Regions from separate parts of the Pseudomonas sp. P9_2 genome, predicted to be linked through region 3. Evidence: riboswitches for the same ligand, from Rfam matches in the RefSeq annotation. Region 3 holds a riboswitch; each other region holds the start of a gene.

Region 1 (9,519 bases), 760 kb from region 3:
TGTCGGACCCTCGGGTGGCGTTTGGCGGCGTGAAAAAAAGCGGGTTCGGCCGCGAGCTGTCGCACTTCGGTGTACGCGAGTTCTGCAATGCCCAGACGGTGTGGCTGGATCGTAAGTAGCCTGCCAGCCTTGGCGCTCAACAATTAATATGTCGTCGCACGCACTGCACCAAACCATCCAGGGCCTGGGGTTTTACCGGCGCGAGCACACAGACCGTGTGCTCGCGCGCTCCCTCCGTCACTGTCAGGGTGTAATGCACCTGGCCGGGGTTGCCTGGTTCAGGGCGAGTGCTTTGCGGCAACCGAAAGAAACCCGAGTCTTCGATCAGTTGCCGCAGCTCCTGCTGGTCCTGCTCGGGCAACGCGTCCAGTTCGACGCTGCGCGGTTTGGCCAACCCTGGAAAAAACGCCGCCCCGCCGCTTTCCTTGATTGAAATTCGCATGGCTGTTCCTCGCCGCACAGGCGGCTTCGTCAAACGTTAATGCCCACCGCTTTCCAGCCTGCCTTGACCGCCTTCTGCTCATCCTTGTTTACGCCATAAAGCTGACCGGCAATATCATGGGTGATACGCGCAAAACGCAAAAAGCCGGAATTGGGCCGCAGCCGCGAATCGCGCAGTGCGTCATACCAGATCCGCCCTGCACGCTCCCAGGCGAACCCGCCAATCTTGGTGGCCACCTGATAGAACGCGTGGTTGGGAATGCCGGAATTGATATGCACGCCACCATTGTCCTCGTAGGTTTGCACAAAATCATCCATATGCCCCGGCTGCGGGTCTTTGCCCAGCAGCTTGTCATCAAAGGCGGTGCCCGGGGCTTTCATCGAACGCAGAGCGGTGCCTTTGATCTTTTTGGTAAACAGCCCCTTGCCGATCAACCAGTCGGCGTCCTCGGCCGTTTGCTTCAGCGCGTACTGCTTGATCAACGAACCGAATACATCCGACAGCGACTCGTTCAGCGCGCCGGACTGGTTGAAGTACATCAGCTTGGCCTCATCCTCGGTCACGCCATGGGCCAACTCATGGCCAATGACGTCGAGCGCCACGGTGAAGCGGTTGAACAACTGCTGGTCGCCATCGCCGAACACCATCTGGGTCGAATTCCAGAACGCGTTGTTGTAGTCCTGGCCGAAGTGCACCGTGGCGTCCAGCGCCATGCCCGCATCGTCGATGGAGTTGCGGTCGAATACCTGGTCAAAAAAATCGAAGGTGGCGCCCAGGCCGTCATAGGCTTCGTCTACTGCGGCATCGCCACTGGCGGGCTGCCCTTCGCCGCGAATCAGCTTGCCAGGCAGGCTGTCGGTGTTTTCGGCGCTGTAGATCGAGCGCTGTTTCTCGGCGCCCACGGCCAGCGCCATGCGGGCCGGGCCCTTGGCGGGTACCGCGACCATACGCAACGAGCGGAACGTGCTGTCCTTGGCGCGCGTGCGTAATGCGACCTCCCGCTGGGCTTTATCCCCGTGGCGGGCGATCTGGTCGAGCATGTACGGTGGGATCAGGCAGAAAATCGGGTTGCGCGGTTGGCGAACACACATGAGCTGGCTCCTTTTTGGCGTGTGATGAACGTCCGGGTAACGGTTTTCAGGATAGCCCTGTGTTCGCCACCTGGGCCAAATTGTCATGAGTTTGTGTTTCAGTGGTGTTTATCCGAGGCCCATAAGGAACATGCCCATGCCCGCCCGCACAGCCAAAATCGACCTTTCCCACCGCCCAAGGCTCGCCGACCTGCGCCCATTGGTCGCAGCCAGCCCCAGCCTGCTGGAAGCCAGAACCGCGACGCCGCGTGTCACAGCGGCCAAGGACTTCAAAAACCGCGCGGGCTATGCCGACGATTTCCTCAGCGACTTCGTGGTGCCATGGCCCACGGTTGGCGAGCCGCTGGCAAGCGACGTGCAACCCAAGCGTCTGGACTACACGCATTTCTCCATCACCATGTCGCGCTCCCGGCGATTGGCGCTCTACGTGGGGGTCAATATCGACGGCGCCAAGCATGTGGACATCACGCGCAGCAACGACGCCTGGGCCTACGATGGCCGCCTGCCTCTGGACGCCCAAGCAGGTGAAGACCTCTATGCCGGCAATGGCCTGGACCGCGGCCACCTGGTACGGCGCCAGGACCCCAACTGGGGCGACGAGGCGAACACCGCCAACTTCGACACCTTTCACTTCACCAACTGCTCGCCCCAGATGAGCGGCTTCAACCAGAAGACCTGGCTGGAACTCGAAGACTACATTCTCGACAACACCCAGCGCTGGAAAGCCCGCGCCACGGTATTTACCGGGCCAGTGTTCGCCGATGACGACCGACTTTACCGTGGCGTAAAAATCCCCAGGGCGTTCTGGAAAGTAGTGGCCTACCTCAGCGACGATGGCAAACCGTCCGCCAGCGCCTACATGATTGACCAAAGCCGCGAGCTGGGCCAACTCGACCTGGTATTCGGCCCGCTTCGCACCTACCAGCGCAGTGTGATTGCGATCGAACAACTGACCGGCATCCGCTTCGCCAACCTGGCCGACTACGACGGGTTCAGCAACGAAGAGCGCGCCACAGGCACCCGGATCGAAGCGCTGATCCGCGGGCCGCAAGATATTCGACTCTGATTCGCGCCTACAGGGTGTGATCGCTTACCATATCGCCGCCGGTTCCCGTATGGGACTAACAGGGAATTCGAAACGCCGCACGCGACGTGAACCGAAACTGCCCCCGCAACTGTAGATGCCGAGCCTGCTCCCCACTGCCACTGGACCGCGTCCGGGAAGGCGGGAGCAAGGCGACGACGCATCAGTCAGGAGACCTGCCGGCCCAGCTAATTCACTAACCGGCGGGGTGTCCGGGAAGGACATCCTGGCCCTGCCCATCAGCAGCGTCCATGGGCGTATTTCCGAGCCGTACCTCCCCTGCTGCACCTACGGTTCACAAGGAGATCGCCTCATGCTGCCACGCGTTACCGCCCTGATCGCAGGCTTGGGTATGTGTGCCCTGGCGCAAGCCGCGCCCACTCAGTACCCGTTGACCGTGCAAAACTGCGGCAGCACCCTGACCTTCCAGCACGCCCCCGCCCGCAGCGTGACCATCGGCCAGGCTGCCACCGAGATGCTCTACGCCCTGGGCGTGGGCGACAAGGTGGTCGGCACTTCGCTGTGGTTCAACAACGTGGCGGCGCAGTACAAGGCCCAGGACGACCGCATCGAGCGCCTGGCCAACAACGAGCCAAGCTTCGAAGCCGTACTCGCCAAGCGCCCGCAACTGGTGGCCGCCGAGCTGGAATGGGTGGTGGGCCCCCAAGGCGTGGTCGGCACCCGTGAGCAGTTTCATGAACTGAAGATCCCCACCTACCTGTTGCCGTCCGACTGCGAAGGCAAGGACAACCTGGTGGGCGCCGATGGCACCCGGTTGGAGCCCTTTCGCATCGAGACGATCTACCAGAGCCTCCAGCAACTGGCACAGATATTCGACGTACAGGATCGCGGCCAACAACTGGCCGACGAACTCAAGGCGCGCCTGGCCAAATCCGTCGCTACGGCGCAGGGCAAAGGCTTGAAGCAGGCCAGCGCACTGGTGTGGTTCTCCAGCGCCGAAATGGCCAGCGACCCTTACGTAGCCGGCCATAAGGGCGTGCCGCAATTCATGCTGCAAACCCTAGGCCTGCGTAACGTCGTGCAGTCCGATGAAGAGTGGCCCGCCGTGGGCTGGGAAACCATCGCCAAGGCCAACCCCACCTTCCTGGTGATCGCTCGCATGGACCGCCGCCGCTACCCGGCCGACGACCATGAAAAGAAACTCGCCTTCCTGCGCAGCGACCCCGTGACCCGCAACATGGACGCGGTCAAGAACAACCGTATCATCATCCTCGACGCCCTGGCGTTGCAGGCGAGCCTGCGCACCTTCGAAGGCCTTGAACAACTGGCCGCCGCCATCGACGGCTACGACCTGGGCCAATGATGCGCAGCCTACTCGCCCTGGCGTTGCTGCTGCTCGCCCTGCTCGCTGGCGTCGCCATCGGTGAAACCGCCATCGAACCGCAGGTGGTGCTGCAGGTGCTCGCCAATAAACTCTGGGGCGCGGGCTTCGTGCTGGACCCCATCGACGAAGGCGTGGTGTGGAACTATCGGCTCACCCGGGCCCTGGTGGCCGCAGCCTGCGGCGCAGGGTTGGCAACGTGCGGCGTGATCCTGCAATCGCTGCTGCGTAACCCGCTGGCCGATCCGTACCTGCTGGGCATCAGCGCCGGCGCGTCAACCGGCGCGGTACTCGTTGCCTTGATTGGCGTGGGCGGTGGCCTGGTGTCGTTATCGGCCGGCGCGTTTGTGGGGGCGATGGCGGCGTTTGCGCTGGTGACGCTGCTGGCGCGGGCCAGCGGTTCGTCCAGCGGTACCGGGCAGATCATCCTCGCAGGCATCGCCGGCTCGCAGTTGTTCAATGCTTTGACCGCGTTCCTGATCACCAAGTCGGCCAGCTCCGAACAGGCCCGCGGCATTATGTTCTGGCTGCTGGGCAACCTCAGCGGCGTGCGCTGGCCGTCGGTGTGGTTGGCGGTGCCGGTGGCGGTCGTGGGGCTCGCGGTGTGCCTGTGGCACCGGCGCGCACTGGATGCGTTTACCTTCGGCAGCGACTCGGCGGCCTCCCTCGGCATCCCCGTACGCCGCGTGCAATTTGTGCTGGTGGCCTGCGCTGCGCTGGTGACGGCGGTGATGGTGTCCATCGTCGGCTCCATCGGGTTTGTCGGCTTGGTGATTCCCCATGCGGTGCGCCTGTTGCTTGGCACCGGGCATTCGCGCTTGTTGCCGGCCAGCGCCTTGGGTGGCGCGCTGTTTTTGATCGCTGCGGACGTGCTGTCGCGCACCCTGATCAAGGGCCAGGTGATTCCGGTAGGTGTGGTGACCGCATTGGTGGGCGCGCCGGTGTTTGCGCTGATCCTGATTGGCCGGAGGAATGCGCGATGAGCGTGCTCAGTTGCAGCGGCCTGGGCTTCAAAGTGCGTGAGGCGCAGTTGCTGCGCGACATTGACCTGGACGTGCAGTTGGGTGAAACCCTCGGGATCGTCGGGCCCAATGGTTCAGGCAAATCCACCCTGCTCAAATTGCTGGCTGGATTACGTGTGCCGGCCAGCGGCGATGTTCGCCTGGGTGGCAAGCCGCTCGGTGAGTTGTCGCGCCGCACCATCGCGCAACAGCTGGCGGTGGTGGAGCAACAGGCCGACACCGACGACGCCATCCGCGTGTTCGACGCCGTGGCCCTGGGCCGCACGCCGTGGCTGTCTGCGTTGAGCCCGTGGTCGCGTGAAGACGATGCCATCGTGCACCAGGCCCTGCACGACGTAGATGCTACCCACCTGAGCCAACGCGCCTGGCGCAGCCTCTCTGGCGGCGAACGCCAGCGCGTACACATCGCCCGCGCCCTGGCGCAACGGCCGCAGATTTTGTTGCTGGACGAGCCGACCAATCACCTTGATATCCAGCATCAACTGGCGATCCTCAAAGGCGTGCAAGGCTTGCCGGTGACGACCTTGATTGCCCTGCATGATCTGAATCAGGCGCTGACCTGTGATCGCCTGGCCGTACTGGATCGCGGAGAACTGGTGGCGCTGGGCGCACCGCTGGAGGTGCTGACGCCACAGCGCTTGCAGGAGACATTCGGGGTGCAGGGGCATTACCTGACGGACCCGTTCGACGGTGCGCAGATCCTGCGCCTGCGCTCCAACTGAAACCGTGGGTTGTAACAGCGGACGGTAACCACGATGCGAAGCGAGTCGCTCTTGATCTGCTTTTGATCTTAGGCGCCCCGTTAAACCACGCTGGCCGGAATTCGACAGGGATTTGGGGGGTAAACCGGCAGGGATGCCGGTTTAGCCGCCCCGCGCCATGGATGGCGCGTGGCGGCGGCCCCCCAAATCCCTGTCGGATTACGGGCACACCGAGCCTAAGCGAGGTGCCGAGTGGTGGGGCAAGAGCGTTTTGCTTACTTTTGCGCTTTTCAAAAGTGAGCCGCCGTCAGGGCGGAACCCTAAGTGGCCGTTACCTAAATAACGGATATGTACGCGGTCAAATCCAACATCCCGGTCGGCTGTCAGGCCGTCTTCGCAGGCAAGCCAGCTCCCACATTTGGATCGCGCTGCGTCAGTTAGAACAGCGCCGGCTATCCGGTCGTCACGGGAGCAAGCTCCCTCGCCACAGGTCCAGCGTCGCACCAAAGTTGTGTAGATACCTATGCCCCGATGAGGGAGTGTCAGCAAATACATCGGTGACTGGCCCACTGCCATCGGGGGCAAGCCCCCTCCCACATTGGTTCTACAGAAGTCGGTGCATATGGGTTGTCTGCCATATCGGGTCGGCCTCGACATCCACCACTTCGAACCCCTGCCGCCGCCAGAAATCAATCGCGCCGGGCAGAAACGGATGGGTGTGCAAGTACATCACCTCCACGCCATCCGCCCGCGCCAGCGCCTCCAGCGAGCGGTACAACCGGCCCGCCAGGCCCAGGCGGCGCACTGCCGGGAGCACATACAGGCGCACCACTTCCACCGTCTTGCGCCCCTGGTAGTTCAACTGTGGGAAGCGGCCGTCGTAGGGCCGATAAGCCACTGCGGCAACGATTCGACCTTCGGCACGGGCAATCAAAAACCGCCCGCCGCCCTCAAGGTAGATGGCTTCAAACTGCGCCAGATCCTGGGGTACTCCGGTGGCACTGAGCGTTGGAAACAGTTCATCCCGCGCCTGCAAAGCGAAACTCAGCACCTGGGGAATGTCAGCGGCCTGCACCGCCTCGATACTAACGCTCATCGCCAAGGATCCGAGCCGTTATCCACTGGCGAGCGTAAGCCAACACGCGATCGGCCATCGCCACCGGAAAATGAATAAACCCATGGGCCGCTTCCGGCAGTAGATGGGCCTCAACCGCCGCCCATCGCTCGGCGATAAGCAGGGTGTCATCCTTGAGCGGGTCCAATTCGCCCACGAACATCAGCGCTGGCGGCAGCCCCTCAAAGTCCCCATACAAGGGCGACAACGGTGGCTGCCGGCGCGCCTCGTCGCTGATCCCCGGCGTCAGCAGGCGCAGCGCCTGGACCATGCCCGGACCATCCAGCAACAAGGTGCCCGGCCCGGCCATGCGCACACTGGGCGTGCCGGTCAAATCGTAGACGCCGTAATACAACACCGCGCCGCTTACCCGCTGGAGCAACTCGGGCCATTGCTTGAGCGCCAACAAGGTGGCCGCCGCCAGGTGCCCGCCGGCCGATTCACCGACGAAAAACACCGGCAGGCCGGCAAACTCCGGGCAGTCCGCCAGGAGCCAGCGCGCAGCCGTCAGGCAGTCGTCCAGCAACCCTTCGATCGGCGTATCCACCGCCAGCCGATAATCCACCGACACCACCGCCACGTCGCACGCGTTGACCATGCCGAGGTTAAGGTCGTCATCCATTTGCGCATTGCCGATCACCCAGCCACCGCCGTGGATATCCAGCACCACGCCTTTGGGCTTGCCACTGGGGCGCAAGATGCGCACGGGCACCGTGCCCAGCCTTTTCAGCTCAACCACGGGCGCCTTCTTGAACGTCTGGCTGGCGCGTAGCAGTGCCTGGATCATGCGCGGCGTCACGCGGTTGCGGACTTTAAAGCGCGGCATCCACGCCAGTTTCTGATTGAAGCGGCGCATCTGGGCCAGTTCGGGCTCGCTGGCGGGCCAATGCTGGTAAGCCATCAGCGATTATTACGCAGGATCGAGAAGTTCAACGCCGCAGCCACGCATAGCCACGCCAGATACGGGAACAGGATCAGCCCGGTAATCAAATCCAGGCGCACGGCCAGCACCACCATCGCTGCCACGGTGAGCCACAAGAGCACGATAATCACCATCCCGGCGAACAACCGATGAGCACCGAAGAACACCGGCGTCCACAGCGTGTTCAATGCAATCTGCGCCGCCCACAAGGCCAACACCATTTCGCTGCCGGGGATCAGGGTCAAGCGGTAACCGGCCCAGGCCAACAGCAGGTAGATGATCGTCCATGCCACCGGGAACAGCCAATTGGGCGGGGTAAAGCTGGGCTTGACCAGGGATTCGTACCAGGCACCGGGTTTGAAGATCACACCGGTACTGGCGGCGGCGGCGCAGGCGAGCAGGAAGATGAAAAAGGTCATGGTCGGTCCTTGAGGTCCTGTGGATGGAAAAACAATGCACTGCTTTGAGTGACTCAAGCAACCGCGGATAAATTCAATGGGAGCAGCAAAATACCCGCTCTTCTGCGCGTCATGAAAATTGGTTATGGTCGCCAACATCCAGCATCGTTGCCCGAGACGCCCCCTTGCCCAAGCTTGCCGATCACCGCAGCAGCCCCTGGTCAGTGTTCCTGATCTTCCTGCGCCTGGGCCTCACCTCCTTCGGCGGGCCGATTGCGCACCTGGGCTATTTTCGCCAAGAGTTCGTCAGCCGCCGCCGCTGGCTCAGCGAGCGCAGCTATGCCGAACTGGTCGCCCTGTGCCAATTCCTCCCCGGCCCGGCCAGCAGCCAGGTCGGTATCGCGCTGGGCCTGTCCCGCGCAGGTTACCGGGGCGCGGCGGCAGCCTGGGCGGGGTTCACCTTGCCGTCGGCCATCGCCCTGATCCTGTTTGCCCTGGGGCTGGCCCACTACGACGGCGCCCTCCCCCATGGCGCGCTGCACGGCCTCAAGGTCGTCGCCGTAGCGGTGGTGGCCCAGGCCGTATGGGGCATGGCACGCAACCTGTGCCGAGGCGTTTTACGGGGGGCGTTGATGTTGAGCGCCGCGTGCGTGGTGCTGCTGCAACCCTCCGCCTGGGCTCAAGTCGGAGTCATGGTGGTCGCAGGCGTGGCCGGCCTGTTGCTGTTCAAACCCGAGAGCAGTGCCGAGCCCGACGCGCTGCCCATCGCCATCAGCCGCCGCACCGGAGCGCTGTGGTTGATGCTGTTTTTGTTGTTGCTGCTGGCCTTGCCACTCCTCGCCGCGTGGGCGCTCAACCCCACGCTGGCGCTGGTGGACGCCTTCTACCGCAGCGGCGCGCTGGTATTCGGCGGCGGCCACGTAGTGTTGCCGCTACTGCAAGCCGAAGTGGTGCCCAGCCACTGGGTCAGTAACGATGTATTCCTCGCCGGCTACGGCGCCACCCAGGCCGTGCCCGGCCCGCTGTTCACCTTCGCCGCCTTCCTCGGCGCCTCCATGACCCATGCCCCGAGCGGCTGGCTTGGCGGCGTGATCGCCCTGCTGGCGATCTTCGCACCGTCGTTCCTGCTGATGTTCGGCGCCTTGCCCTTCTGGGCCAACCTGCGCAGCAGCCCGCGCACCCAGGCGGCGCTGGCCGGGGTGAACGCGGCGGTGGTTGGCCTGTTGTTGGCGGCGCTGTACCAGCCGGTGTGGACCAGCGCGATTTTCAATGTGTATGACGTGGCGTTGGCGCTACTCGCACTGGTCGCGTTGATGGTGTGGAAGCTGCCGCCATGGCTGGTAGTAATAGGTTGCGGTGTACTGGGCGGGTTACTGGCCTAAGATAGCGCAGACAATCAGCTC
Region 2 (9,519 bases), 1.0 Mb from region 3:
CGCTGCACCAGTTGCCAGCCACGATCAATGGAGGCGGCATCGGCCGGCGGGCCTTCGCCCAACTGCGGGCGCTGATGCACCTCGCCGTGATAAATCGCTGCGCCACCGAGTTCGACGCCCAACGCACCGGCACCGGCAGCCATCACCGGACCGGCGTTAGGGCTGTCCCACGTCGGGCCCTGGGTGCGCCAGCATTTGAGGGCCAGGCGGGTTTTGCCCAATAGCGCGTAGGTCAAGGCCACCAGTCGCGCAGGAATGTAGTTGAGCACATCGTCGATCTTTGCAGCCGCCCAGCCAAAACGCTCAAAGCGCTCGTTGCGATAGCCCCACATGGCGTCGAGGGTGTTGCTCAGGCGATAAAGCACCACGCCTGGCACGCCTGCCACCACAAACCAGAACAACGCGGCGAATACCGCATCGCTGCCGTTCTCCAGCACCGACTCGGTTGCGGCGCGCGCAACTTCGGTGCGGTCCAGTTCGCTGGTCTGGCGGCTGACCAGGTAACTCACGCGTTTGCGTGCCTCATCCAGATCATCGCTGCGCAGGGCCTGGGCCACCGGCGTCACATGCTCGCCCAGGCTGCGCATGCCCAAGGCGCAGTACAACGCCAGGATTTCCAGGAGCCAGCCGATATAAGGCGCCCACGATAACGCGGTGGCCAGCAAGGTCAGAGGCACCACTGCGATAAACCACGCGGTCACGCCATGGCTGCGCCAGCCACGCCCACCGCTATTGAAACGCTGCTCGATGCGCCCGGCGAAGTTGCCGAACGCCACCAGCGGATGCCAGCGCCTGGGCTCACCCAGCAGCGCATCCAGCGCCACCGCAGCGACACACAGCAAGGCCACACTCATTGACTCACTCCCCACGTGTTTTCATACAGCATGTCACTCAGCGGCCGCGGCTCGGTCCAGCCTTCGAGCTGCAACATCGGTGCCGGGTAGAACTCAGCCACCGGCCCCAGGCACAGTACGGCCAGGGGTTTCGCGCCGGGTGGCAGACCCAGCAGTTCGGCCAACGCCTGGGGTTCGAACAGCGACACCCAGCCCATGCCCAGGCCTTCCACGCGCGCCGCCAGCCACAGGTTCTGGATTGCGCAAGATAGAGACGCCATGTCCATTTCCGGCAAGGTGCGGCGCCCGAAGATGTGGCGCTCGCGATCATCCATCAGTGCAGCCACCAGTACCTCGGCGCAGTCGTTGATGCCTTCGACCTTGAGCTTCATGAAGTCATCGGAGCGCTCGCCCAGGGCCTGCGCGGTGCGCACGCGCTCTTCTTCCACCAACTGCTGGATCTGGCTGCGCAACCGGCGGTCGCTGATACGGATAAAACGCCATGGCTGCATCAGACCTACACTGGGTGCCTGGTGCGCGGCCTGGAGCAAGCGGTGCAACAGTTCCGGAGCAACGCTGCCGGCGGTGAAGTGGCGCATGTCGCGGCGTTCGGCGATGGCGCGGTAAACGGCCTGGCGGTCGGCCTCGGGGAAGGCGTTGTCAGTCATGGCCTCATCGGGGGCAAGCCCCCTCCCACATTGGATTGGGTTTCAACTCGGTCAACTGTGGGAGCTGACTTGCCTGCGATAGCGGTCTCAAGGTCTGGCGCGAACAACGCGGCCACCGCGCCAGGATTCGACGGAAAATAAAAGTGCACGTAGGAAGCGGTCAGCCGCCCTTGTCGGTAAACCGCTTCAGCCCCGCGCCCGCCGTTAGGGCTCAGGCCACGGGCGATCGGCGCCAATGCGGTGCTGGTCAAGGAGTGGTGGTAGGTGTGCCCGCGCAACGTGCCTTCCGGCAATTCGACACTTTGCAGGGCCAGGGCCGCGAGTTTCTTTTGCATCACCGCATCGCCTGGCAGCACGCCAACCAGTTCGGCTCTGTCGCCCTCTACATCCGTCAGCGAATCGAGCAGATAGAGCATGCCGCCACATTCGGCGAGCAGTGGCTTGCCGGCGGCGTGATGAGCACGGATGGCCTCCAGCATCGAGGTGTTTGCCGACAGCGCCTGGTGGTGCAGTTCCGGATATCCGCCTGGCAGGTAAAGGCTGTCTGCCTGCGGCAGTTGGCGATCATGAATAGGTGAGAAGAATGTCAGCTCTGCGCCCATGGCCCGCAGCAAATCCAGGCTGGCGCCATAGGTAAAGGCAAAGGCTTCGTCACGGGCGACGGCGATACGCACACCGGCAAGTAACGGTTCAGCCTTGATCACTTCGGGCGCGGCAAAGGTCACGGGCGGCGGCAGGGCCACTTCGCAGCTACTGCCCAATGCCTGGGCAGCAGCATCCAGGCGTACATCGAGGTCATTGAGTTCGCTGGCTTGCACCAGGCCCAGGTGGCGGCTCGGCAGTTCGATACCGGTCTCGCGGGATAACGCGCCGTACCAACGCAAGCCCTCGGTGAGGCTGCCTTCGAGCAACTGGGCATGGCGCAAGGTGCCGACACGGTTGGCCAGCACGCCGGCGAACGGCAGGTCGGGCTGATAGCGCGCCAGGCCCAGGGCCAGGGCACCAAAGGTCTGGGCCATGGCAGTCCCGTCGATCACCCCCAGCACTGGCACGCCGAAGTGCCGCGCCAGGTCGGCGCTGGAGGGGGTGCCGTCGAACAGCCCCATCACGCCTTCGATCAGGATCAAGTCGGCCTCCCCGGCCGCTTCCCACAGCAGACGACGACTTTCCTGCTCGCCCACCATCCACATGTCCAATTGATACACCGGCGCACCGCTGGCACGCTCGTGGATCATCGGGTCGAGAAAGTCCGGCCCGCATTTGAACACGCGCACCTTGCGCCCCAGGTTGCGATGCAAACGGGCCAGCGCAGCGGTGACCGTGGTTTTGCCTTGGCCGGACGCCGGAGCGGCGATCAAGACGGCTGGGCATTGGCGGGGCTGATTCAAAGTTCAACGCCCTTCTGTGCCTTGATACCGGCCTGGAACGCGTGCTTGAGCATGCCCATTTCGGTGACGGTGTCGCCCATTTCGATCAATTCAGGCTTGGCACCACGGCCAGTGACCACCACATGCTGCATCGGCGGGCGGGCTTGCAGGTCGCTTAGCACCTGGTCCAGGTCGAGGTAGCCGTGCTTGAGAGCGATGTTCAGTTCATCCAGCACCACCAGGCCAATGGAAGGGTCATTGAGCATTGCCCGCGACACCGCCCAGGCTGCTTCGGCGGCGGCGATATCGCGTTGACGATCCTGGGTTTCCCAGGTGAAGCCTTCGCCCATGACGTGGAAGCGAACTTGCTCGGGGAAGCGCCGGAAGAACAGCTCTTCGCCTGTGCTGTTGCGGCCCTTGATGAACTGCACCACACCGCACTGCATGCCGTGGCCCATGGCGCGGGCCAACATGCCGAAGGCCGAACTGCTCTTGCCTTTGCCGTTGCCGGTCAATACCAGCAACAAGCCGCACTCATTCGGCGAATTGGCGATGCGCTCGTCGATCACGGCTTTTTTGCGCAACATGCGCGCCAGGTGGCGTTCGTCGCGGTCGGGGGAATCGGTCATGGCAGCTCTCCGTTGGGGCTGGACAAAAACGGCGGGCAGGAAAAAGAAAAAACAGACAGCCAAGCATCGCCCACCGTGATGCTGTTGAATGTTCAAGGCCGGTCTCCGGACTCATGAGTGGCGCGTCTTGTCGAAGCAGCCGAGGGCGCGCCTTCCCATATCGCGGGCGATACAGTGGCAAACAGCACCGTCTTGACTCATTTACCGTTGCGGGGGCAGCGCCGGAATCGCGGCAGCACTGTGTACAAGTGCGCTCGCTCACCGGCTTCCCTGTTTCACCCTGTCGACGCGCACGCCACAGAGCACCTGGAACAAGCCGCGAAGGTTAGTGGGTTGGGGGTGGAGCGTCAATTAAAGCTGGCCTTGTACTTGAACCATCCGTACAGCGTGCTTCTCTACCCTTACAGGTATCAAGGAGAAAACCATGCCTAAAACCCGACTGGCCTTACTGATCATGCTCACCGGCAGCCTCGCCGCCTGCGGCGAAAGCTCCACCTTGCAAGTCTCCGATGGCACCGGGCCCTCGCCCAAACTGCCGGAGCCGAACAAGACGCTGATTCCCACCGTCAACATCGCCCCGGCGATCGGTTGGCCTGAAGGCGCCAAGCCAACGGCTGCCGCCGGCACCCAAGTGGCCGCATTCGCCGAGGGCCTGGAGCATCCACGCTGGCTCTACGTACTGCCCAACGGCGACGTGTTGGTGGCCGAGACCAATGCGCCACCCAAGCCAGACGACACCAAAGGCGTGCGGGGTTGGGTGATGGAAAAAGTCATGGGCCGCGCCGGTGCCGGTGTGCCGAGCCCGAACCGCATTACGTTGTTGCGCGATGCCGATCATGACGGCGTGGCCGAAACGCGTACGGTATTTCTGCAAAATCTGAATTCGCCGTTTGGCATGACACTGGTGGGCAACGACCTGTACGTGGCGGACTCGGACAAGTTGCTGCGTTTTCCTTATCAGCCAGGTGAAACCGCAATCACATCCCCAGGCACAACAGTCGTGGAGTTGCCAGGTGGCCCCTTGAACCACCACTGGACGAAAAATGTGGTGGCCAGCAAGGATGGCAGCAAGTTGTATGTGAGCGTCGGCTCCAACAGCAACGTCGGTGAAAATGGCCTGGACGCCGAACAAGGCCGCGCGGCCATCTGGGAAGTTGATCGCGCCACCGGCCAACACCGCATTTTCGCCTCCGGCCTGCGCAACCCCAACGGCATGGCCTGGGAGCCACAGAGCGGCAAACTGTGGACTGCGGTGAACGAGCGCGATGAAATCGGCAGCGACCTGGTGCCGGACTACATCACCTCAGTCAAGGATGGCGGCTTCTATGGCTGGCCCTTCAGCTATTACGGCCAGCATGTGGATGTGCGCGTCACGCCGCAAAACCTGGATTTGGTTGCCAAAGCCATCACGCCAGACTACGCGGTAGGCCCGCACACCGCTTCACTGGGGCTGACCTTCGCCGAGGGCAGCAAGTTGCCTGCGCAATTCAGCAACGGCGCGTTTATCGGCCAGCATGGTTCGTGGAATCGCAAGCCGCACAGTGGTTACAAGGTGATTTTTGTGCCGTTTGAAGGAGGCCAGCCGAAAGGACAGCCGGTGGATGTGCTGACGGGGTTTCTCAACAGCGACGAGAAAGCCATGGGCCGGCCGGTGGGCGTGGTGATCGACCAGCAAGGGGATTTGCTGGTGGCTGATGATGTGGGCAATAAGGTGTGGCAGGTGTCGGCAGCCAAATAACTCACCTCAAACACACCACAAAATAATGTGGGAGCAAGCCCCCTCCCACATTTGGATCTATGTACGACTCAAGGGTTGCGTGCCAGATTCCCCGGTAAAACCCGTTTCGCACTCAGGTAGGCATTCTGCCAATACGCTTTGGATAGCGTGTCGAGCTTAACCGTACCGCCGGTTTGCGGCGCATGCACAAAGCGCCCTTCCCCGACATAGATTCCCGCATGGCTGACCCGTGAACCACCGCCTGTGGCGAAGAACAGCAAGTCACCGGTTTGCAGGTTCTGCTCGCTGACGTCCTGGCCACGCATCACGATCAGTTCGCGGGTGGTGCGCGGCAGGGAAATGCCGGCGGCGTCGCGGAACACAAAGCCGATCAGGCCACTGCAATCAAACCCCGAATCCGGTGTGTTGCCGCCCCAGCGATAAGGCGTGCCGACCAGGCCCAACGCACGGAAGAGCACGTCTTCGGCAGCCGGCGAAAAATTCTGGGTGGCGTAGTTGAATACCGGCTTGGGCTTGACCGCTACAGGCGCGGGCGGCGGTGGGCGGCTGGCGCAGGCGCTGAGCAGCGCGGCGCAAACAATGAGCATCAGGCGGGCCGAGGTCGACATGTGCAGAACAATCCTGGTCTGGATGCGGCTTTCGCTGCCGAACGTTGAAAACCAGAACGCGCAAGCAAAGCTCGCGCGAACGGATAACAACAATGTCCAGGGATTCTAGCGCTTACACGTCAAACTTCAAGTATCACTTTAACTTTACTTACTAGCGGTAACCGTAGTCGGGGCCATGGCGAGTGCGCGCTTGGCTTCGATGAAGGTTTTGCTCCAGTAGCTGTCGCCCAGGTTATCGACCCGAACACCACCGCTGCGGCGGCTGCTGGAGTGGATAAACTGATTATCGCCCAGGTAGATACCGGCGTGGCTGACACGACCACGGCCACTGGTACTAAAGAAAAGCAGATCGCCCGGCTTGAGGTTGTTGCGTGCGACCAACGGTGCATCCACGTTGATCATTTCGCGGGTGGAGCGAGGCAGGTTCATGCCAGCTTCTTCACGAAACAGATAACCGATGAAACCGCTGCAATCGAAACCGGCTTCAGAGGTGCCGCCAAAACGGTAACGAGTACCGATCAGGGACTTGCCGCGTTCAAGAATGCTGTCGGCCAGAAGGGGCAGCTGGTAAGGCTTGCTGTCTGAAAACTCGGCGAGTTCTTTTTCGGTTGCCATCTCTTCTTCATAAACAGAAGCAGACTGTGCAGCAACGAACTTGGCCTGATTTTGAACCTGTGGTTTGGGCTGTTCTGCCACCTGTTGAGGGTGGGAGGCGCAACCAAACAATAGGGTAACGAGTGCGAGAGGCACGAGGGGTGCGAAGCGATTTAGCATGGGCACGACCGTGGCTGATGTGTAAAGAAGCCGAGACTATGCCCTCTATCACATCGATTTGCAAATTCAATCGTGATCTATGTGACTTATTGTTTGGACTATGCCATCTAAGCCGTAATTCCATTTATCACTGCACTTGCGTGGCCCGCTGGGCTCAAACGCAGGTTTTCTGGCGCCCGTAAATTGCCGATTGCTGGCAAATCAACGCCTTACCAACCCAGTGTTTCTTTGAGGAAAGGAATCGTCAATTTTCTTTGCGCCTGCAAGGAGGCCTGGTCAAGCTGCTCAAGCAAATCGAACAGCGCGCTCATGCTGCGGGTGCCACGAGTCAGGATAAAGTGCCCGACTTCGTCGGTCAGGTGCAGGCCACGTCGGGAAGCACGCAGCTGCAGGGCACGCAACTTGTCCTCATCGGACAACGGGCGCATCTGGAAGATCAGCGCCAGGGTCAGGCGCGACTTGAGGTCGGCCAGCTTCACCGGCAGCTCACGAGGCGATGTGGAAGCGGCGATCAGCAAACGACGACCGCTGTCGCGCAGGCGGTTGAACAGGTGAAACAGCGCTTCTTCCCAATCCGCCTTGCCGGCCACCGCCTGCAAGTCGTCCAGGCACACCAGTTCGTATTGCTCAAGGTTGTCGAAGATGCCGACACCGCGGTCCATCAACTCGGCCAGGGGCAAATACACTGCCGGCTCGCCCATCTGTTCGAAACGCAGGCACGCGGCCTGCAACAGGTGGGTACGCCCCACGCCATGCTTGCCCCACAGATAGATCAGGCTTTCAGTCCACCCGGCGTCGGCTTCGCAAAGCCGCTCCACATAGCCGAGTGCAGCGGCATTGGCGCCTGGGTAGTAATTGATAAAGGTAGCGTCATCACGCAGACGCACACCTAGGGGCAGCTGAATCGGTTTCATGCTGACTGAACGGCTCCCATCGAACCGTTAGTGGCCTCTGTGTAAAGTTTGCAAAGTTTATACCCGTGACGCCGGGTGCACAATGCAGCAGACCACAAGCAAAATCAAAGGTTTGCGTTAACCTGGCGGTTTTACGCGGATTGTTTGACGCCCCCTGCCCCACAAACAACAAACCCGGCCTTGGCCGGGTTTGTGACATTGCGATTACAACTCGGGCTCATCAACGCCCGTATACACGTCCGAATCCTTGTACAAGTCGTGAACATGACGCACCAGCACCATGATCACCGCCGCCACCGGCAGCGCCAGCAGAATGCCGGTAAACCCGAACAACTCGCCACCCGCCAGGATCGCAAAGATCACCGCCACCGGGTGCAGGCCAATCCGATCGCCTACCAGCAACGGCGTCAGCACCATGCCTTCCAATGCCTGGCCGACCATGAACACCGCGACAATCCCCAGCATTGGGTAGAGGTCGCCGCCAAACTGGAACAGACCGGCCACCAGCGCCGCACCGATACCAATCACAAAGCCCATATACGGCACGATGGCTGCCAGGCCTGCGATCAAGCCGATCAACAGCCCCAGCTCCAGGCCGATGGCCATCAAGCCAGCTGCGTAGATCACCCCCAGCGCCAGCATCACCAGCAACTGACCGCGAACGAATGCCCCCAGTACTTCATGGCATTCTGCAGCAAGGGAGACGATGCGTTCTTCACGGTCACGGGGCAGCAGGCTGCGGATCTTGGCCATCATGATGTCCCAATCACGCAGCAGGTAAAACGCCACCACCGGGATCAGCACCAGGTTGGTCAACCAGCCGATCAGTGCCAGGCTCGAAGCGGTTGCCTGGCTGAGCACCACCGTAACGATATCGGTGGTCTTGTCCATATGCTCGCTGATGGCCGCCTTGACCTTGTCGAACTTCCAGAACCCATCCGCCAACCCGAACTTGGACTGAGCCCACGGCATTGCCGTGTGCTGCAACCAGTCGAGCATCTGCGGCGCCAGCTCGTAGAGGCGAAACAGCTGCTTGGCCAGCATCGGCACCAGTATCAACACCAGCGCGGTGATAATCAGCGTGAACAGTGCGAACACCGTGACCACGCCCAAAGTACGCGACATACCGGCTTTTTCCAGGCGATCCACCACGGGATCGAACAGATAGGCGAGCAACAGCGCCACCAGAAACGGCGTCAGGATCGAATGCAGCAAGAACACAAAACCGCACAGCAGGACTATCCCGCCAAGCCACACCCAACGACGCGTATCCGCCATAAACCACTCCATCTATTATCGACGCCCTTCTTCTATATAGAAGAAGGAACACTATTTACCAACGAAAACGCAGTTGCGCCTGAGGCTCAGGTACAGCAGCCGGTTGCGTGCCATCGACCACAGGTTGCTGGGCCGGGACTTCACCTGCGGGAACTTCCTGCAACTTGGCCAGGCTCAATTGGGTACGCAACTGCTCAGCACTACCGTTGACGCGATACACAATGCGATTGCCATCCACCAACTGCGGCTGACCGCCAAAGGGTTCCAGCAACCGGCCCAGGGCGGCGTATCGCTCCAGGTTCATGCCTTGCACTTCAAGCAGCTGCTCGCTGCTCACGCCGGGCTTGACCGCAAAGCGCGGCGCCAGCTTTTGGCTGACCTCCAGCAATACAGCATCTGCCAGTGCGGCAGTATCAGCGCCTTGGACGGTACCTTGCTCAGACTTATCGCCCAGCCACAGACGCCATTTGGCCTGCCACTGATTACCTTCCTGGCGCGCATGCACAGCCAGCAACGCATCGGCTCCGTAGCGCTCGGAGGCTGCACGCAAGGGCGCAGCGTCCGCGCTTTCCAGATTCGGCGCAGTGGCAACCACTTGCTCATCCAGGTCGCCCAGCGGCAGGCGCAACGGCAAGCCACGGTGTTGCGCGGCGCGGCGCAGTGTCTGGGCAACCGCCTGGCCATCGCCGACCAGGCTGCTGCCTTCGGTG
Region 3 (9,519 bases):
CATGATCGGGCCACCGGCCGATAGCGCATACGCGGTGGAGCCGGTAGGCGTGGCGACAATCAGGCCGTCGGCCTTCTGGCTGCACACGAACTGGCCGTCGATATACAGCTCGAACTCGATCATCCGCGTGGATTTGCCCGGGTGCAGCACCACATCGTTGAGGGCGTCGCCCTGGCCGATCGCCTCGCCATGGCGGCGCACTTCGGCTTGCAGCAGGAAGCGGTTTTCCACCAGGTAATGGCCGTCGAGCACCTTGGCCACTTCGACTTCCAGCTCATCGGGGCGGATGTCGGTCAGAAACCCCAGGCTGCCGCGGTTGATCCCCAGCACCGGCACGTTATGCCGCGCCAGCGCCCGGGCGGCACCGAGCAGGCTGCCATCGCCGCCGACCACGATGACCATGTCGCAGACCTCGCCGAGCATCTTGCGCGACGAGGTCTGCAGGCCGTGGCCCGGGAGGATTTCGGCGATGGTGTCTTCGAGGATCACATGCAGGTGGCGCTCGAGCAGAAACTTCTTCAGCCGGCGGACGGTGTCCAACACCTGGGTACTGCCCAGGCGACCGATAATGCCGATATTGCGAAATTGCTCCATGGGGCTCCTGCGGGATTTGGGGTGCGGCAAAAAAGAACGATTATGGGCGAAAGGCCGCCTCAGGCAAAATCCTTTGTCGCCGCCGCGCCTTGATGACAATGGTTCTCAGGCACCTTCACCCGGCTGAAAAGGCTATGCTCGGACCATGACCGTGTTCCCTGACTTGCACAACTTGCCTCGCCAATTGCGCCACCCCGAGGTGCGCGACCTGGCGTGGGTGATCCTCGCCCCGCCCATGCTGGCGCAAACGCCGTGGCCGCAGCGCCACCCGCTGGCCGGCAGTGACTGGGTGCAGGCGCCACACCGGCTTGAGCATTGGCTGCGTGCGCTTGATCAGGACAGCAGCGCCCTGCAGCAGTGGCTCAGCCTCTCGCGCACACGGCGCCTGGGCCTCTATTACGAGCGCCTTTGGCAGTTTGCCGTGCAGCACGCGCCGGGTGTGGAATTGCTGGCCGCCAACCTGCCGATCCGCCGCGCCGGGCATACCCTGGGCGAACTGGACATGCTGTTGCGCGACCGCGATGGCGTGCACCATCTGGAACTGGCGATCAAACTCTATCTTGGCCCACAGGACGGCAATGGCCAGGACACCGCGCAATGGCTCGGCCCGGGCTGCCATGACCGGCTGGACCGCAAGCTGGCGCACCTGGCCGAACATCAACTGCCGATTTCTGCACGGGCCGAGAGCCGCGACGCCTTGGCGGCGCTGGATATCCAGGTGTTCGATGCGCATTTGTGGCTGGGCGGTTATCTGCTCTATCCCTGGCCTGGCACGGCGCAACCCCCAATCGGCGCCCACCCGCAGCATCTGCGTGGATGCTGGTTGCATCAGCGTGACTGGTCGGATTTTGTCAGCACCCGCCCGCCCGGCCACTGGCAACCCCTGCCCCGCCACGCCTGGTTGGCACCTGCGCATTACACGGCGGATCAAGTGTGGAGTGAAGCGCAGATGCAAAGCTGGCTGAAGGACCTGGATCCGATGGCACCGGCGCAGTTACTGGTGCGAATGGTGCACAGCGGTGAGGATTGGGAAGAAGCCGAGCGGCTGTTTCTGGTGGCGGATCTTTGGCCGAATGTGCCGGGGGCAGGCTGATAGATCCTCGGTGTATTCAAGGCAGCCATCGGGAGCAAGTCGAATCGTCGCACCGCCCCTCCCACAGGTAGTGCTGCGGCGCACTGAAAAATGTGGGAGGGCTTGCTCCCGATGGCGACTGCCCAGGCACTACAACGCATCAATATGCTGATAATCCAACTGCAACCCCATCGCCAACTCCTGAGCCCGCCCCAACCGGATCGGCCCGCGCTCAATGTCTACCAGTAACCCCGGGCACTCCAACGGCGGCAACCCATCAATGGCTTTGAGCCGACCATCAGTGATCACCAGCAATCGCTGTTGCTGCGCCGGGTAACGCTTGCGCCGCGCTTTGAGCCACTGCCCGGCCTCGCTCAAGGCGGCGAGCAGCGGCGTACCGCCACCGGCGCCTAACTGCTCCAGCCAACCCGTCAAGCCCTTCGCCGCCTTCAAACCTTGCACCTGCCACCTCGGCGATGCCCCGCTGGCCGTCAACAGCGCCATGCGCGCCCGTTGCCGATAAGCGTCGTCGAACAGCTGAGCCAACAAACCCTTGGCATCGGTCAACGCCCGATGGCGCCGGGTGGACGCCGAGGCATCGACGATTACCAACCACAGTTCCGGCGCCGAACGGCTACGCAGGTGGAACAGCAGGTCATCACGGCATTGTGGCCGTCCACCGAGCAACGTACCCGGCCAATTGATCCTGCCGTTCTGTGCGCTGCGCGCCGTGCCCTGCCTGCCGTTGTCCAGCCGCCCCGCCTGGGGCCGGGCATCCGCCCCCGCGTCAGGTCGGGGGCGAATGCCTAGGGCTTTTTTGGCCAGGCCGGCACATCGCGGCGGGCGCCCGTGGGCAAGGCCGGCGCAGGCATATCGCCCCATTGGCCCTGCCCGGGCGAGCTTTCAGACGGTTTTGATGACTGTCCTTGATTCGGCGGTGCGGCCGGGGGCGTTTGCTGCTGACGACGGTGGCGCAAGGCAAACTCGGCCACCGCTTCAATGTCTTGCTCGGCAATGGCTGACGCGCCTCGCCACGCCGCATGGGCCCGGGCGCCACGCAGCCAGACCAGGTCGGCGCGCATACCGTCCACGCCTGCGGCAAAGCAACGTTCGGTAATCTGTGCCAACGCGTGATCGTCCAGGTCGATGCTGTCGAGTCGCGCCCGCGCCTGCGTGCAGCGTTCGCGCAACTCGGCTTGCGGCGCGGCCCACTGCGCGCAGAAGGCCGCCGGATCACTGTCGAAATCCAGGCGACGACGAATGATCTGCCCACGTTCGGCGGGCAAGGTCTGCCCGCTCAGCGCCACATTGAAACCAAAGCGGTCGAGCAACTGCGGGCGCAACTCGCCCTCTTCCGGGTTCATGGTGCCGATCAGCACAAAGCGCGCCGAATGCCGATGGGAAATACCGTCGCGCTCGATCAGGTTGGTGCCGCTGGCGGCCACGTCCAACAGCAGGTCCACCAAATGGTCGGCCAGCAAGTTGACTTCATCCACATACAGCACGCCGCCGTCAGCCTTGGCCAACACGCCGGGGGAAAATTGTGCACGACCTTCACCCAGTGCGGCATCCAGGTCCAAGGTGCCGACCAGGCGTTCCTCGGTCGCGCCCAGGGGCAAAGTTACGAACTGGCCGCTGGCAAGGAGGTCCGCCAGCCCACGAGCCAGGGTCGACTTGGCCATGCCCCGCGGACCTTCGATCAGCACGCCGCCGATGCGGGGGTCGATGGCGGTCAGGCACAGCGCCAGTTTCAGGTCGTCAGCACCGACCACGGCGGACAGCGGAAAATGGGGAATCTCGGTCATCAGCTGTCTTCTTCTATATCCAGCAAGAGGTTTTCCAGTGCTTCGCGATAAGCCCCCGGCGCCTGCCACATGCCCCGCTGCTGGGCTTCGAGCATACGCTCGGTCATGTCGCGCAGGGCATCGGGGTTGTGCTGCTGCACAAACGCCCGGGTGTCAGGGTCCAGCAGGTAGGCATCGGCCAGCAGTGCATATTGATGATCGTCGATCAACGCGGTGGTGGCGTCGAAAGCGAACAGGTTGTCCACGGTCGCGGCCATTTCAAACGCGCCTTTGTAGCCATGGCGTTTCACGCCTTCGATCCACTTGGGGTTGGCAGCGCGGGCGCGGATCACCCGGTTCAGCTCTTCCTTCAAGGTGCGGATTCTGGGCAAGTCCGGCTGGCTATGGTCGCCATGATAACTGGCGGCCTTGTCACCGCTCAGGGTTTCCACGGCGGCGAGCATACCGCCCTGGAATTGGTAGTAATCATTGGAATCGAGCAAGTCGTGCTCGCGGTTGTCCTGGTTCTGCAACACCGCCTGCACTTGGCTCAGGCGCTGGGCAAACTGCTCGCGGGCGGCGGTGCCTTCATCGGAGCCCCCGTAGGCATAGCCGCCCCAGTTGAGGTAGACCTCGGCCAAGTCCTCGCGGCTCTGCCACAGGCGCCCGTCAACCGCGCCCTGCACGCCCGCGCCATAGGCACCCGGTTTGGCGCCGAAGATGCGCCAGCCGGCCTGCTTGGCCGCAGCCTCTGCATCCAGGCCCGACTCAACCAGCGCCTGGCGCTCGCTGCGCACCTTGGCGGCCAGCGGGTTCATGTCGTCCGGTTCATCCAGGGCCGCCACCGCCTGCACCGCTGCGTCGAACAGGCGGATCAGGTTGGCGAAGGCATCGCGGAAGAAGCCGGATACGCGCAGGGTCACGTCGACACGCGGGCGATCCAGCAGGCTGATCGGCAGGATTTCAAAATCGTCGACCCGCTGGCTGCCGGTGGCCCATACCGGGCGCACGCCCATCAGCGCCATGGCCTGGGCGATATCATCACCGCCGGTGCGCATGGTGGCTGTGCCCCAAACCGACAAGCCCAACTGACGCAAGTGGTCGCCATGGTCTTGCAGGTGACGTTCGAGAATCAGGTTGGCCGATTGGAAACCGATGCGCCAGGCCGTGGTGGTTGGCAGGTTGCGTACGTCCACGGTAAAGAAGTTACGCCCGGTCGGCAGCACATCCAGGCGCCCGCGACTGGGCGCACCGCTGGGCCCTGCCGGAACGAAGCGCCCGCTCAAGGCATCGAGCAGGCCGCGCATTTCCGCCGGGCCGCAGGCGTCCAGGCGCGGCGCCACCACAATGCGCAGGCTTTCGACGACCGACTTGACGTCCTCCCAGCCAGGCTCTTCCAACTGCTCGACAGGGCCTTCCAGCGCCTGCTCGATCAAGCGCGCCGCGTAGAGCTCCAGGCGTTCGCGGGTATCGCCAGCGGTGCGCCACAACTGCCCGTCAATCTTTTGCAGTACCAACGGGCGCCGCCCCGTCCATGGCTCGGCCAAGGCGCAATCGAGCGGATCGAAGCCCAGCTCGAAGGCCTTGGCCAGCACCCGCAGCAGGCTAGATTGCGGGCCACGGCCATCGCCACGGGGAATGCGCAGCAACGCCAGCAAGGTGTCGATGCGCAGGCGGCCCTCGGGGGATTCGCCAAAGATATGCAGGCCGTCGCGGATCTGCGACTCCTTCAAATCACACAGGTAGGTGTCCAGGCGCGGCAACCAGATGTCGGCGTCAGTCTCGCTGTCCAGCTCCAGCTCCTGGTCGATGCGGGTTTCGCGCACCAGTTTGAGAATGTCTTTTTGCAGCTCAAGCGCGCGGCGCGGGTCGAGCAATTGCGCCTCGTAATACTCGTCGGCCAACAACTCAAGGTTACGCAACGGGCCGTAGGTTTCGGCGCGGGTCAACGGCGGCATCAAGTGGTCGATGATCACCGCCTGGGTGCGCCGCTTGGCCTGGGCGCCCTCGCCCGGGTCGTTGACGATAAACGGGTAGATATTGGGCAGCGGCCCCAGCAATGCATCCGGCCAGCAGTTTTCCGACAGACCCACGCCCTTGCCCGGCAACCACTCCAGGTTACCGTGCTTGCCCACATGAATCACGCCGTGTGCGCCGTAGGTGTGACGCAGCCAGAAATAGAACGCCAGGTACCCATGGGGCGGCACCAGGTCCGGGTCGTGGTACACGGCGCTCGCGTCCACCTGGTAACCCCGGGCCGGCTGGATGCCGACGAAGGTCAGGCCCAGGCGCAGGCCGGCGATCATCATGCGGCCGTCGCGGAACATCGGATCGTTTTGTGGAGCGCCCCAACGTTCCAGCACGGCCTGGCGATTGGACTCGGGCAGTCGATCGAACAACGCCTGGTACTCGGCCAGGCCCAGGCTTTGATGGCACGGGCGCTGGTCAAGGCTGTCGAGGTCGTTAGTGACACCGCCGAGCAGCTCGTGGATCAGTGCGGTGCCGCTGTCCGCAAGCGCCGGCGCCACCGGATAGCCTTCAACCTGCAAGGCCCGCAGGATATTCAGCGCCGCTGCTGGCGTGTCCAGGCCCACACCGTTACCGATGCGACCGTCACGGGTCGGGTAGTTGGCGAGGATCAAGGCGATGCGTTTGTCGGCATTCGGCACCCGGGCCAAGTCAACCCAACGCCGCGCCAGTTCAGCGACAAAATCCATGCGCTCGGGCGCTGCGCGGTAGCACACCACGTCAGACTGGCTGCGCTCGCTGCGCCAGGCCAGGTCCTTGAAGCTGATCGGCCGGCTGATGATGCGCCCATCCAGCTCGGGCAAGGCAATATGCATGGCCAGATCGCGAGGGCCGAGCCCCTGCTCGCTGGCTTCCCAGCCGGGCTGGTTATCCTGGGCGCAGATCGCCTGGATCACCGGGACGTTGCGCCGAAACGGTCGCAGATGCGGCGCTTCGGGGCTGGATTGGGCAAAGCCTGTGGTGTTGAGGATCACCGCGACTTGCACGTCGTCCAACAGGTCCTCGACCACCGTGAGGCAACCGGGCTCTTTCAAACTGGCCACTGCGATGGGCAACGGGTTCAGGCCCGCTGCCTGCAAGCGCTGGCAGAACACATCGATAAATCCGGTATTGGCCGCCTGCAAGTGGGAGCGGTAGAACAACACCGCGGCCACGGGGAAGTCGGCGCGCCAATCCGCCTGCCAGTCATTGAGGCGGGCATTGGCTTTGTGCGGGTGATAGATCGCCGTACGCGGCAAGGTTTGTGGCTCGGCCCAGGCATAGTCGCGGCCCAGATGGGCGCTGGCCAGGCAGTGATAAAAGTCCAACGCATTGCCCAGGCCACCCTGGCGCAAAAAGTGCCACAGACGCTCGCGCTGTGCAGCAGCGACGGTGCTCAGGCCGCTGAGTTCCGGGTCTGGACGATCATCCCCCGGCACCAGGATCAACGTGACGCCACGCTCGGCCAGCTCTACCAGACGCTCGATGCCGTAGCGCCAATAACCAATGCCGCCATGCAAGGAAATCAGGATGACCTTGGCGTGACGCAACACCTCATCGACGTACAGGTCGACCGAGGCGTGGTTCTGCACCTGCATCGGGTTGGCCAGGCGCAGGCTGGGGTAATCCTCGGGCAACTGCTGGGCGGCTTCGGCCAGCAGCGCCAGGCTGGAGTCACCGCTGCACAGGATCACCAGCTCGGCGGGGGTTTGCCCAAGGTCGGCAATATTGTCGTCCGCGACGAAACCACCGGGTTGGGTCCTGAGCAGGTGCATGGTTAAACGCTGAGGGCAGCGCGCAATTGCGCTTCAAGGCCAGCGGCGTCCAGCTCCTGACCGATCAGCACCAGGCGCGTGATACGCGCTTCATCGGCCCCCCAGGCACGGTCGAAGTGCTTGTCAAAGCGCGTGCCCACGCCCTGGATCAGCAGGCGCATCGGCTTGTTCGGGATAGCAGCAAAGCCTTTGACGCGCAAAATGCCGTGTTGCACCACCAATTGGGTCAGTGCGTCCAGCAACAGTGCTTCGTCGGCTTGAGGCAAGTCGATGGAGATGGAGTCGAAAGCATCGTGATCGTGGTCGTCTTCGCCTTCATGGTGATGATCGTGATGACTGTGGCGAGCGTCGATATGCTCTTCGGAGCCGGCACCCAGGCCGATCAGCACGTCCAATGGCAGGCGACCGCTGCTGGCTTCGATGATCTTGACCGCCGGCGGCAGCTCTTCGGCCACTTCCCGGCGCACGCGGGCCAGGTCTTCGGTGCTGATCAGGTCGGCTTTGTTGAGGATCACCAGGTCGGCGCTGGCCAGTTGGTCGGCGAACAGCTCGTGCAACGGCGACTCGTGGTCCAGGTTCGGGTCCAGTTTGCGCTGGGCGTCGACTTGATCCGGGAACGCAGCGAAAGTGCCGGCGGCCACGGCCGGGCTGTCGACCACGGTGATTACCGCGTCAACCGTGCAGGCGCTACGGATTTCCGGCCACTGGAAGGCTTGCACCAGGGGTTTGGGCAAAGCCAGGCCAGAGGTTTCGATGAGAATATGGTCAAGGTCGCCACGACGGGCCACCAGCTCACGCATTACTGGGAAGAACTCTTCCTGAACCGTGCAGCACAGGCAGCCGTTGGCCAGTTCGTACACGCGGCCGTTGGCTTCTTCTTCGGTACACCCGATGGAGCATTGCTTGAGGATTTCGCCGTCAATGCCCAGCTCGCCAAACTCGTTGACGATCACGGCTATGCGACGGCCCTGGGCGTTATCGAGCATGTGGCGCAGCAACGTGGTCTTGCCCGAGCCGAGGAAGCCGGTAACGATGGTGACGGGGAGTTTGGCCAGTGTTTTCATCGGATGCCCTTTGGGGCGGGCATACGGGACGACAGGCCCTGCGGCACGCGCAGCAGCGGATTTCGTCACCGGATCACCCCGCCCGGTTGAATTGGAAAATCAGTGACGAGGCAGGTCTCCTGGCTTGGGGCGTGCAGGTCTTGTGACCAACGCTGACTGCGCCTTCCCGCCGTCTCGGCAGTGGCGTGGCAATCAACTGAACCCTTCACAGTTGCGGGGGCAGCCGCGGCTTGAACCGCGTTCCCTTCTTAGCTTCGGCCTGAGCCGAAGAACCTCGAGGGTGCAAGGCTACGCAGTGCAACGGAGCGGGTCAATGTCGCGCCGCCTAAAGCATAAACATACCCAGCCTGTGCCTTAACCAACTCAGTCTTTGTAAGGCTTGCGCCGATCCCGCAAAAGCGCCTGCAATATGATGTCATATTCAATACGGAACGGTCGCGCAGAACGACACCACGCAGCAGTGCTCATTTCATACAGACACTCCTGCCATTTCGCAATTAGCGAAGTGTTTTTGAAATGTGGCGAATTTTAATCCATTGGCTTCAGGAATGAATCATGCTGATATCGACTTCTAACGCGCCCACTCCCTTCGCTCTTTTTAACGATACAGGTGCAATCAATAACAAACCGCGAGTCAGTACTGACGCTGTTGAGCGTGCGCCGCAGAGTTCCCTGGCCAGCCCTCCGGCCGCACTGAACAATCATAGTAATCTGCCGCGATTCAAACGATCAGAGCCGCTTTTGAGCAGCCTTGTGGAACAGCCCACCAGCGCCCGCCCTAAGGTAGTCCATTACCAACAGGACGCTGTGATGAATAAGATAAAGCAGCACTTTCGTGAGTACGCCGCAGGCGAAAATGACCGTTTTGTAAACGTTAACGAATTGAAAGAAGCGGCAGGTCAGGTGCCAAGCACCAGAACTTTTTCCGCCGAGGCAACCTTGTATGCCAAGATACTCCTGCAAAACCCTCGGGCACTTCGTGAGCTAGATATCGGTATTGGTGACAATGGCAGGCCCGGCGCAGAAGATGGAAGATTCGATATTGCAAACATCAATCACATGCTAACAAAGCCCACTTTCATGGGGCAGCACCATACCGTTTTGCTGCGTTATAGACCCAACTAATTAATCTGGTCAAGTTACACAGTCGGCGATGTTTGACACTTGATCGCAAGGCTTCGACAGGCAAGGGGTGTTCGTCAAGACGCATCAATTTGACGTAC

The links. Region 3 has a riboswitch for cobalamin ahead of cobW (cobalamin biosynthesis protein CobW). Riboswitches for the same ligand answer to the same signal wherever they lie in the genome.
Region 1: linked by a shared signal. The riboswitch ahead of QMK52_RS16550 (ABC transporter substrate-binding protein) and the one ahead of cobW (cobalamin biosynthesis protein CobW) in region 3 are both predicted to bind cobalamin.
Region 2: linked by a shared signal. The riboswitch ahead of cobO (cob(I)yrinic acid a,c-diamide adenosyltransferase) and the one ahead of cobW (cobalamin biosynthesis protein CobW) in region 3 are both predicted to bind cobalamin.

The regions. Positions count from the first base shown of each region.
Region 1 is NZ_CP125376.1:3,693,614-3,703,132, reverse strand. It holds gene QMK52_RS16570 (aldehyde dehydrogenase family protein) at 1-119, shown strand, start outside; gene QMK52_RS16565 (protealysin inhibitor emfourin) at 137-442, opposite strand; gene QMK52_RS16560 (M4 family metallopeptidase) at 472-1,533, opposite strand; gene QMK52_RS16555 (DNA/RNA non-specific endonuclease) at 1,670-2,599, shown strand; cobalamin riboswitch at 2,622-2,816, shown strand; gene QMK52_RS16550 (ABC transporter substrate-binding protein) at 2,931-3,941, shown strand; gene QMK52_RS16545 (FecCD family ABC transporter permease) at 3,938-4,942, shown strand; gene QMK52_RS16540 (ABC transporter ATP-binding protein) at 4,939-5,703, shown strand; gene QMK52_RS16535 (GNAT family N-acetyltransferase) at 6,287-6,778, opposite strand; gene QMK52_RS16530 (alpha/beta hydrolase) at 6,768-7,697, opposite strand; gene tspO (tryptophan-rich sensory protein TspO) at 7,697-8,137, opposite strand; gene chrA (chromate efflux transporter) at 8,302-9,498, shown strand.
Region 2 is NZ_CP125376.1:3,411,695-3,421,213, reverse strand. It holds gene cbiB (adenosylcobinamide-phosphate synthase CbiB) at 1-854, opposite strand, end outside; gene bluB (5,6-dimethylbenzimidazole synthase) at 851-1,501, opposite strand; gene QMK52_RS15325 (cobyrinate a,c-diamide synthase) at 1,498-2,889, opposite strand; gene cobO (cob(I)yrinic acid a,c-diamide adenosyltransferase) at 2,886-3,497, opposite strand; cobalamin riboswitch at 3,576-3,822, opposite strand; gene QMK52_RS15315 (PQQ-dependent sugar dehydrogenase) at 3,922-5,235, shown strand; gene QMK52_RS15310 (C40 family peptidase) at 5,304-5,843, opposite strand; gene QMK52_RS15305 (C40 family peptidase) at 5,988-6,617, opposite strand; gene hda (DnaA regulatory inactivator Hda) at 6,827-7,531, opposite strand; gene QMK52_RS15295 (AI-2E family transporter) at 7,736-8,809, opposite strand; gene QMK52_RS15290 (DUF2066 domain-containing protein) at 8,865-9,519, opposite strand, start outside.
Region 3 is NZ_CP125376.1:4,453,713-4,463,231, reverse strand. It holds gene QMK52_RS19920 (NAD(+) kinase) at 1-594, opposite strand, end outside; gene QMK52_RS19915 (DUF1853 family protein) at 740-1,687, shown strand; gene QMK52_RS19910 (vWA domain-containing protein) at 1,817-2,419, opposite strand; gene QMK52_RS19905 (ATP-binding protein) at 2,473-3,471, opposite strand; gene cobN (cobaltochelatase subunit CobN) at 3,471-7,232, opposite strand; gene cobW (cobalamin biosynthesis protein CobW) at 7,235-8,296, opposite strand; cobalamin riboswitch at 8,388-8,588, opposite strand; gene QMK52_RS19890 (hypothetical protein) at 8,852-9,421, shown strand.